Regions from separate parts of the Stenotrophomonas sp. YJH_SMC_120 genome, predicted to be linked through region 1. Evidence: riboswitches for the same ligand, from Rfam matches in the RefSeq annotation. Region 1 holds a riboswitch; the other holds the start of a gene.

Evidence for each region. A riboswitch is a leader RNA that binds a small molecule or an ion and turns the genes downstream of it on or off. The one in region 1 is predicted to bind cobalamin.
Region 2: another riboswitch for cobalamin. It lies ahead of btuB (TonB-dependent vitamin B12 receptor); the one in region 1 lies ahead of AC5P60_RS13770 (epoxyqueuosine reductase QueH).

What each region holds. Positions count from the first base shown of each region.
Region 1 covers NZ_JCAFRY010000011.1:31,561-36,721, reverse strand. Annotated here, with positions in the region: gene AC5P60_RS13780 (bifunctional nicotinamide-nucleotide adenylyltransferase/Nudix hydroxylase) at 1-890, shown strand, start outside; gene AC5P60_RS13775 (nicotinate phosphoribosyltransferase) at 955-2,364, shown strand; cobalamin riboswitch at 2,448-2,677, shown strand; gene AC5P60_RS13770 (epoxyqueuosine reductase QueH) at 2,839-3,525, shown strand; gene pncA (bifunctional nicotinamidase/pyrazinamidase) at 3,581-4,207, shown strand; gene purU (formyltetrahydrofolate deformylase) at 4,494-5,161, opposite strand, start outside.
Region 2 covers NZ_JCAFRY010000006.1:65,546-70,706, reverse strand. Annotated here, with positions in the region: gene AC5P60_RS10160 (GAF domain-containing protein) at 65-547, shown strand; gene AC5P60_RS10155 (TfoX/Sxy family protein) at 544-906, shown strand; gene AC5P60_RS10150 (histidine phosphatase family protein) at 998-1,576, opposite strand; cobalamin riboswitch at 1,720-1,942, shown strand; gene btuB (TonB-dependent vitamin B12 receptor) at 2,058-3,899, shown strand; gene gph (phosphoglycolate phosphatase) at 4,000-4,656, opposite strand; gene AC5P60_RS10135 (class I SAM-dependent methyltransferase) at 4,722-5,161, opposite strand, start outside.

The DNA of each region.
Region 1 (5,161 bases):
AACGCGCCGTGATGATCCAGGCCGCCCTCGATGGCCACACCGACCGTCTGCTGATCCGCCCGCTGCGTGACCACCTGTACAACGAAGCGCAGTGGATCGCCAACGTGCAGCGCCAGGTGGCTGAAGCCCTGCGCAACGACGGCGCCGCCGCCGATGCGAAGGTGGGCCTGATCGGCATGGACAAGGACGCGTCCAGCTACTACCTGCGCGAGTTCCCGCAGTGGCCGCTGGTGGACGTGCAGCATACCGCCACCCTGTCGGCCACCGAGCTGCGGCGCTACCTGTTCGAAGCCGGCGACGTCGACTTCCACGGCGCGCTGCTGATGCTGCGTGGCAATGTGCCGGCGCCGGTGTACGACATGCTTGAAGCGTTCCGCAAAAGCGCGCCTGCCTATGGCCAGCTGGTCGCCGAGTACCGCTTCATCGAACAGTACAAGGCCGCCTGGAAGGATGCGCCCTACGCGCCCACCTTCGTCACCACCGATGCGGTGGTGGTGCATTCAGGCCACGTGCTGCTGGTGCGTCGCCGCTCGGAACCCGGCAAGGGGCTGTGGGCGCTGCCCGGCGGCTTCGTCGGCCAGGAACAGAGCCTGCTCGACAGCTGCCTGCGCGAACTGCGCGAGGAAACCCGGCTGAAGATTCCGCTGCCGGTGCTGAAGGGTTCGCTGAAGGGCCAGCAGGTCTTCGACCACCCCGACCGCAGCCAGCGCGGCCGCACCATCACCCACGGTTTCCACTTCGAATTCCCGGCCGGTGAACTGCCGCCGGTGCGCGGCGGCGACGACGCAGACAAGGCGCGCTGGATACCGGTGAGTGAAGCCCTGGACATGGGCCCGCAGCTGTTCGAAGACCACCTGCACATCCTGGAGTATTTCCTCGGCCGCGGCTGACAGGCCCGGCCCCCCCACTGGCGGACAGACCGCTGGTGTCACTCGACGCGAAGGAGCTTCCGTCATGCACTACCTCGATAATCTTCTCCTCAACACCGACAGCTACAAGGCCAGCCATTGGCTGCAGTACCCGCCGGGTACCGATGCCACGTTCTTCTACGTCGAATCACGTGGCGGCCTGCACGATCGCACGGTGTTCTTCGGCCTGCAGGCGATCCTCAAGGACGCGCTGGCACGACCGGTCACCCACGCCGACATCGACGACGCTGCTGCGGTATTCGCCGCCCATGGCGAACCGTTCAACGAGGCCGGCTGGCGCGATATCGTCGACCGGCTTGGCGGCCACCTGCCGGTGCGCATCCGCGCCGTTCCCGAGGGCAGCGTGGTGCCCACCCACCAGGCACTGATGACCATCGAGTCGACCGATCCGGCTGCGTTCTGGGTGCCGTCGTATCTGGAAACGCTGCTGCTGCGCGTGTGGTATCCGGTCACCGTGGCCACCATCAGCTGGCACGCACGGCAGACCATCGCCGCGTTCCTGCAGCAGACCAGCGACGACCCGCAAGGGCAGCTGCCGTTCAAGCTGCACGACTTCGGCGCGCGCGGTGTATCGAGCCTGGAATCGGCCGCGTTGGGCGGTGCCGCGCACCTGGTCAACTTCCTCGGCACCGATACCGTGTCGGCGCTGTGCCTGGCACGCGCGCACTACCACGCGCCGATGGCCGGCTATTCGATTCCGGCCGCCGAGCACAGCACCATCACCAGTTGGGGCCGCGAACGCGAGGTGGACGCCTATCGCAACATGCTGCGCCAGTTCGGCAAGCCCGGTTCGATCGTGGCGGTGGTGTCGGACAGCTATGACATCTACCGCGCGATCAGCGAACACTGGGGCACCACCCTGCGCGATGACGTGATCGCGTCGGGCGCCACCCTGGTCATCCGTCCCGACTCGGGTGACCCGGTGGAGGTGGTGGCCGAAAGCCTGCGCCGGCTGGATGAAGCCTTCGGCCACAGCCTCAACGGCAAGGGCTATCGCGTGCTCAACCACGTGCGGGTGATCCAGGGCGATGGCATCAATCCGGACACCATCCGCGCGATCCTGCAGCGCATCACCGACGACGGCTACGCCGTCGACAACGTGGCCTTCGGCATGGGCGGTGCACTGCTGCAGCGGCTGGACCGCGATACGCAGAAGTTCGCGCTGAAGTGCTCGGCCGCACGGGTCGAGGGTGAGTGGATCGACGTCTACAAGGATCCGGTCACCGACGCCGGCAAGGCCAGCAAGCGTGGCCGCATGCGCCTGCTGCGCCGCCTGGACGATGGCAGCCTGCATACGGTGCCACTGCCGGCCAATGGCGACGACACCCTGCCGGACGGCTTCGAGGACGCAATGGTGACCGTGTGGGAGAACGGCCGCCTGCTGCACGACCAGCGGCTGGACGACATCCGCACGCGGGCGGCCGTGGGGCATTGAAGGTGCATCCCGACCGGGGTTGGATCCCGTTGCAGCGCAGCGGGCTCTGCCCCCTGCGCTCTTGACCGGCGCCACCAACAGGTCCACCTTGCACACGCCGAAGGTATCCCTCCCATCGCTGCGGCGCGGGGAGGGATTTAAACGGGAATCCGGTGAAGGCGCCTCGCGCGTCCATTCCGGAGCTGCCCCGCAGCGGTGAATGGAAACGAATCCTGCCAACAGCACTGGGCTCGCGCCTGGGAAGCGGCAGGTAGTAGGTGGGCTGCGGCCCGAGTCCATCAGCCCGAATACCGGCCCCGGCCGGGGGACACGACCGTCCCCTGACTCGACCTGGAATCTCCGCGGGGAGGTTGCCGGGGCCGTCGTCGTCCTGCGCGTGCAGGCGGTGTGGCCGCGCGCGTCCTGTTCACGGTATCCGGCCAGACCCGTTCACCCACGCGCTGATGCATGGGCTACCGCCGTTGCCGGCGGTCCATGCGGTACCTGACGATGACCGAGCTCCAACGCCCCACCCTGACCCTGCCCGCCGACGGCAAGCGCCTGCTGCTGCATTCGTGCTGCGCGCCCTGTTCCGGCGAAGTGATGGAGGCGATCACCGCCTCCGGGATCGACTACGCGATCTTCTTCTACAACCCCAACATCCACCCGGTGAAGGAGTACGAGCTGCGCAAGCAGGAGAACATCCGCTTCGCCGAGCAGCACGGCATTCCTTTCATCGACTGCGACTACGACACCGACAACTGGTTCAGCCGTGCACGCGGCATGGAAAACGAGCCTGAACGCGGCATCCGCTGCACGATGTGCTTCGACATGCGCTTCGAGCGCACTGCGCTGTACGCGCACGAGCACGGCTACGACACCATCAGTTCTTCGCTGGGCATCTCGCGCTGGAAGAACATGGCGCAGATCAACGACTGCGGCATCCGCGCCGCCTCGCGCTATGAAGGCCTGCAGTACTGGGACTACAACTGGCGCAAGGGCGGCGGTGCCAGCCGCATGATCGAGATCAGCAAGCGCGAGCAGTTCTACCAGCAGGAATACTGCGGCTGCGTGTACTCGCTGCGCGATGCCAACCGCCATCGCCGCGAGAATGGCCGCGAGCGGATCAAGATCGGCCTGTTGTACTACGGGCAGGACGCTGGGACGCCGCAGGACGATTGACGTGCAGGCATGGGGCGGCCACGCTGGTCGCCCCTTCTGTTGTACCGGAACTGCCATGACCGCCCTGCCCGCCGATGTCGCCCTGCTGGTGATCGACCTGCAGCCGGACTTCATGCCCGGTGGCGCCCTGGCCTGCGACCAGGGCGATGCGCTGGTGGCACCCATTGCCGATCTGCTGGTGCAGCGCCGCTACCGCACCGTGGTGGCAACACAGGACTGGCACCCGGCCGACCATGCCTCGTTCGCCAGCCAGCACCCCGGCCAACGCCCGTTCGAGACCATCCTGCTGCACGCGCAGCCGCAGACCCTGTGGCCGGACCACTGCGTGCAGGGCAGCGCCGGTGCCGCCCTGCACCCGGGCGTGGACTGGACCGTGGCCGACCTGATCCTGCGCAAGGGCACGCGCCAACAGGTGGATTCGTACAGCGCCTTCCGCGAGAACCACGGCCCCGAGGGCGAGCGCCCGGCCACCGGCCTGGCCGGCTGGCTGCATGAACGCCGCATCCGCGAAGTGCACGTATGCGGCCTGGCCCGTGACTACTGCGTGCTGTGGAGCGCGCAGGACGCGGTGAAGTCCGGCTTCCGGGTGAAGTTCCTGTGGGAGCTGACCAAGCCGGTGACCGAAGCCAACGACGTGATGGTGCGCGAGGCGCTGGGCAAGGCGGGGATCGCGATCGTCTGAGGCGTGACCGCCGGGCATGGCCCGGCGCTACCGCGCACGTCGCTATGCCGCTTGCGCGCTCCTGCCCACAACAACACAATCGATTCATCCAGCCCCCTAACTACGCCCCCCTATAGATCGCGGGACGGCCGAACCGGGGGCTTTTCATTGGATGAAATCAGGATTCGGTAGTGCCGGCCGCTGGCCGGCAGCCCCGGGACCTCTGCAGTGGCCCGCCAAAGCCCGGCACTACCGGATAGCACCCGTGGTAGCGCCGGGCCATGCCCGGCGGACGCGGGATGGGCGATTACCGGAATACCACCGTGCGATGCCCGTTGAGCAGGATGCGGTGCTCCACATGGCGGCGAACCGCGCGCGCCAGCACCAGCGATTCGGTATCGCTGCCCAGCCGCACCAGTTCACGCGGTGCCATCGCGTGGTCCACGCGGGCCACGTCCTGTTCGATGATCGGGCCTTCGTCCAGGTCCTCGGTGACGTAGTGCGCGGTGGCGCCGATGATCTTGACCCCACGCGCGTGTGCCTGGTGGTACGGCTGCGCGCCCTTGAAGCTGGGCAGGAAGCTGTGGTGGATGTTGATCGCACGGCCGGCCAGCGCGCGGCACAGCGTGGGTGACAGGATCTGCATGTAGCGCGCCAGCACCACCAGGTCGATGCGCTCGCGCTCGACCAGGTCGATGATCTGCTGCTCCTGCACCGCGCGTGTAACGGCGGTCACCGGCAGGTGGTGGAACGGCACCTGGTAGGACGCCGCCAGCGGCGCAAAGTCGGCGTGGTTGGACGCCACTGCTGCGATGTCCACCTTCAGCTGGCCGCTGTGGGCGCGGAACAGCAGGTCGTTGAGGCAATGCCCCTGTTTGCTGACCAGCACCAGCAGCCGCGCGCGGCGTCGGCCATCGTGCAGCTGCCAGTCCATGCCGAAGCCTTCGGCAAGCGTGGCCATGGCGGCGTGCACGG
Region 2 (5,161 bases), on a different contig from region 1:
GGGCTCCAACAGGGCAACAGTGTGTGCATTATCGCTGGCCCGGCACGCTTGCTAGACTGCTGGCATGTTCGCCAATGCCTCGCTCACCGGCAGCAAGCCGGAACAATACGCCCAGCTGCTGGAACAGGCCCGTGGCCTGGTCTACGCCGAGTCCGACCGCATCGCCAACGCGGCCAACCTCTCGGCCCTGGTCTACCACGCCCTGCCCGACCTGAACTGGGTGGGCTTCTACCTGTACGACGGCAAGGAACTGGTGGTCGGCCCGTTCCAGGGCCTGCCGGCCTGCGTGCGCATCCCGCTGGACAAGGGCGTGTGCGGTGCCGCCGCCAGCCAGCGCGTGACCCAGCGCGTAGAGGACGTCGACGCCTTCCCCGGCCACATCGCCTGCGATTCGGCCTCGCGCTCGGAACTGGTAGTGCCGCTGCTGCGCGGCGATGAACTGATCGGCGTGTTCGACATCGACAGCCCGAAGGTCGGCCGCTTCGATGCCGACGACCAGGCTGGCCTGGAAGCCATCGCCCGCGTGTTCGTTGAGGCGCTGGGATGAGCGCACCGAAGCTGCGCAACATCGGCCCGAAAAGTGCGGCGTGGCTGCGCCAGGTCGGCCTGCGCAGCCGCGACGACCTGGTCGCGATCGGAGCCGTCGGCGCCTTCGTCAAGGTCAAGCGCGCCGGCTTCAAGCCCAGCCTGAACCTGCTGTACTCGCTGGAAGGCGCGTTGCTGGACTGCCATTGGCAGGAGCTGAGCGAGCCACAGCGTGAAGCACTGGTGCAGGATTACGAAGCACGCATCGCTGCGCATCCGCTGAAGGCAGCCGGCCCGGCATCGGGCCCGGTGCATGAGCAGCGCTTCGATGCCGACGATGACGCTGAAGACAGCGTGGCCGAGGGCGCGGACGAGGATTGAGGCCTCCGCGTTCCTGGGGATGCCGGCCAGCGGCCGGCATTACCAGTGTGATGCGGGATCGGTAGCGCCGGGCCATGCCCGGCGAGTGCGCTCAGGGCTGCTGCAGCTCCAGCAACTCACCCACCAGCCCGATCTCGCCGCGCTCCAGCCACACCCGCAGGCGCGTGCCGTGGTCGATGCGCAGCGCCCAGCACAGCGACATCGGCAGGCCGCAGACCTGCGACAGCACCATGCGCAACGGGCCGCCATGGCTGACCACCAGCGTCGGCACCGGATCGTCATCATCGAGCAGGCGATCCAGCGCGCGCGCGATGCGCCGCTCGAAGTGGCCCCAGCTCTCGCCATTGGGCGGCGGGAACGCGTGCGGGTCGGCATGGAAGGCCGCCAGTGCATCCTCCGGCAGGTCGAACAGCGACCGCCCGTCCCAATCGCCGAAGTCCAGTTCTTCCCATTCCTCGTCCGCTTCCACGTCCAGCCCACGCGGCGTGGCCAGGGCCATCGCCGTATGCAGCGCGCGCAACCGCGGTGAACTGATCACCCGCTCCCAGCGTTGCCCGGCGTAGGCCTCGACCAGCTCCTGTGGCAGGCCGGCCAGCTGCGGTGGGTCGCTGCGGCCATCAAGGAACTCATCACGGCCATTGCCGGCATGGCGGACCAGGTCGAGGATCATGCGCGCGTCCCGGACGGGCGACGCAGGTACAGCGGAAAACGGGCGGACATCGGCAACGGCACCACGGGATCGAGCAACCATTCTAAAGGCACAGCAAAGGCAGTCGCGCAGGCGCGACGCAACGGGACGGCCTGCGATGCCGTAGACTGCGCCCACTTCCAGGTGACCTGCGGCCATGGCCGGCAGGTTGAAACGGGAAGCCGGTGACGCGTGATTCCACGCCAGGCCGGCGCTGCCCCCGCAACGGTAAGCACGTCAGTTCCAGGCAACACCGCCACTGTGCCGCAGGCATGGGAAGGCGCCTGGACGGTGGCCTCGCGCCACCCGGCGGCAAGCCCGGAGACCGGCCCGGAAGCCTCAGGTCGCGATGCGGTGGGCATGGCGCTGGATGACCGTGGCGTGCGCTGCGGCATCGGCGCACGCCTGCCTTCGCGGCTCCTCCCCTTCGCCACGCGGGCGTGCGTGGCACCCGGAGTCCCCCATGAAGCTGCAGTCCCGAATGCTGTCCCTGGCCGTGCTGGCCGCCCTGCCCGCGCTGGCCCAGGCCGCCAATGACACCACCGCGCTCGACCAGATCCTGGTCACTGCCACCCGCACCCCGATCGCCCTGCAGGACAGCATCGCGCCGGCGCAGGTGATCGACCGCGCCCAGATCGAATCCAGCCAGGCCACCTCGCTGCAGGAACTGCTGCGCGGTCGCGCCGGCATCAACCTGGCCAATGCCGGCGGCCTCGGCAAGCAGAGCTCGCTGTTCCTGCGCGGTACCAATTCCGGCCACACCGTAGTGCTGGTGGACGGCGTGCGCATCAACAGCGCCGACCTCGGCCTGGCCATGTACCAGGACCTGCCGCTGGCGCAGATCGAGCGCGTGGAAATCGTGCGCGGCCCGCAGTCGAGCCTGTACGGCGCCGACGCCATCGGTGGCGTGATCCAGATCTTCACCCGCCGCAACCAGGGCGATTTCGCTCCGCACTTCCAGCTTGGCGGTGGCAGCAACGGCCTGCGTGAAGCAAGCGGTGGCATTGGCGGCGGTACCGAACGCGGCTGGTTCGGTGCGGATATCGCCTACCAGCATTCCGATGGCATCGATGCCTGCCGCGGCTCGGCCACGCTGTTCGCCGGCTGCTTCGCCGACGAGCCCGACCGCGACGGCTACCGCAACCTGTCCAAGAGCCTGCGCGGTGGCTACACCTTCAACGAGCAGTGGAACGTGGAAGGCAGCGCCCTGCGCGCCGACGGCAGGAACCATTACGACGGTTACTACAACTATTCGGAAACCCGCCAGCAGGTGCTGGCCGGCAAGGTGCGCTACACCCCGTCCGAGCGCCTGGCATTCACCGCCAACGTCGGCCGCAGTGACAACGAGTCGGACAACTTCGGCGACTTCGGTGCACGTGGCAGCGCACAGACCCACCGCGACAGCGCCTCCCTGCAGGGCGATTTCGGCGTGGCCGAGGGCCAGCTGCTGAGCGCAGGCGTTGACTGGAGCGAAGACAACCTGGATGGCAGCAGCGCGGGTTACCTGGTCGACAGCCGCCGCAACACCGGCGTGTTCGTGCAGTACCAGGGCCGCTTCGGCCGCCACCAGCTGCAGGCCAGCGCACGCAACGACGACAACCAGCAGTTCGGCAACCACGCCACCGGCAGCGTTGGCTGGGCGATGGAGCTGGGCCACGGCCTGCGCCTCAACGCCAGCTATGGCACGGCGTTCAAGGCACCGACCTTCAGCGATCTGTACGACCCGTGGAGCGGCGTGCCGACGTTGAAGCCGGAGAAGTCCAAGAGCGCCAACCTCGGCGTTTCGCAGCAGGGCCAGGGCTGGCACTGGGGCCTGGACGTGTATGAAACCCGCATCGATGACCTGATCACCTACGATGCGGCAACCTTCAAGATGCAGCAGGTGGAGAAGGCCCGCATCCGCGGTGCCGAGCTGACCGGTGGCGTGCTGCTGGCCGGCTTCGACATCAACGCGCAGCTGAGCTACACCGACCCGCGCAACCGCACCGGCGGCAGCACCCAGTTCGACAACTGGCTGCCACGCCGCGCGCAGCAGACCGCGCGCCTGGACATCGACCGTCGCTTCGGCGATTTCCGCGCAGGCCTGACCGTGCAGGGTGCCGGCAAGCGCTACGACGATGCCGCCAACACGGTGAAGGTGGGAGGTTACGGCACGCTGGACCTGCGCGCCGAGTACGCACTGACGCCATCGTGGTCGCTGCTGGCACGCGCCGCCAACGTCTTCGACCGTCGCTACGAAACGGTGGCATGGTTCAACCAGCCCGGCCGCGAGTACCAGTTGAGCGTGCGTTACCAGCCGAAGTGAGCGCAACGTTCATGGTAGTGCCGGCCACTGGCCGGCAACATCATGACCTTCGGCAACGCATTCCGGGTTGCCGGCCAGCGGCCGGCACTACCCCTCTGCTTCAGCCCCGCAACCCCGGCAGTTCACGCAGGTCGTCGATCACCGCCACCGCATGCGCGGTGGCCAGGTCCAGGCCGCGCGGATAGCCGTAGCGCACCAGCGCGATCGGCATGCCGGCCTCTTCGGCGGCGCGGTAGTCGGTCAACGAATCACCCACCATCAGGCAGGACTCCACCGGCAGCCCGAAGTGCGCGGCGATGTGCCGCAGTGGCTCGCCACTGGGCTTGCGCTGCGGCAGCGAATCCCCCCCCAGTACCAGCGCGAATGCATCACCGATACCCAGGTGCTGCAGCAGCGGCGGCACCAGTGCTTCGGGCTTGTTGGTGCAGATCGCCAGCGGCACGTTGCGCGCACGCAGTTGCGCCAGCGCTTCGCCCACGCCGTCGAACAGTCGCGGGCTGCGCAGCAGGCACTCACGGTAGTGCACCATGAACACCGGCATCACCTCGGCCAGGTCCACCTCGCGGCCGGCGGCCTGCACCGCCTGCTCGACCAGACGACGCACACCGTCACCGATCCAGCCCAGCACGGTGGCTTCCGGCACACGCGCCACGCCGATGTCCTCCAGCGTGCGGTTCAGCGCTTCGGCAATATCGGCAGCGCTGTCGACCAGCGTGCCATCGAGGTCGAACACGACCAGCGGATAGGGATACGACAAGGGAACGGCACCTGTGCGACGTGGGACCGTCCATTGTACGCCGCTGGTTTTTGCACCGATCCGCCTCAACCGATCCGGCGCGCGCGGGTAGCCAGGAAGGTGGGCAGATAGCGGTCGATCAGGAAGCGCGGCTGCGGCTGCCAGTCTTCCATGAAGCGATCGATGACGAAGCCGGCATCGAGCTGGCCACCGATCAGTTCGGTCAGGCTGTGGCCGAAGGTCAGCGCATCGCCCCGCGCCAGTTTCGCCTCGCGCTCGGCCGGTGGCAGGTCTTCCAGATCCGAATAGGGAATGGCGTACTGCGGCCGGATCAGGCCCTGTGCATCCAGCTGCGGATCGCGTGCACCGACGAACAGCACCGGGTTGTAGAAGCTGGCCATCAGCATGCCATCGCGCGCCAGCACGCGGCGGCATTCGGTCCACACCGGCCGGACGTCGGGCACGTACAGGTTGGATATCGGGTGGAACACCACATCGAAGCTGTCGTTGGCGAAGGCGTGCAGAT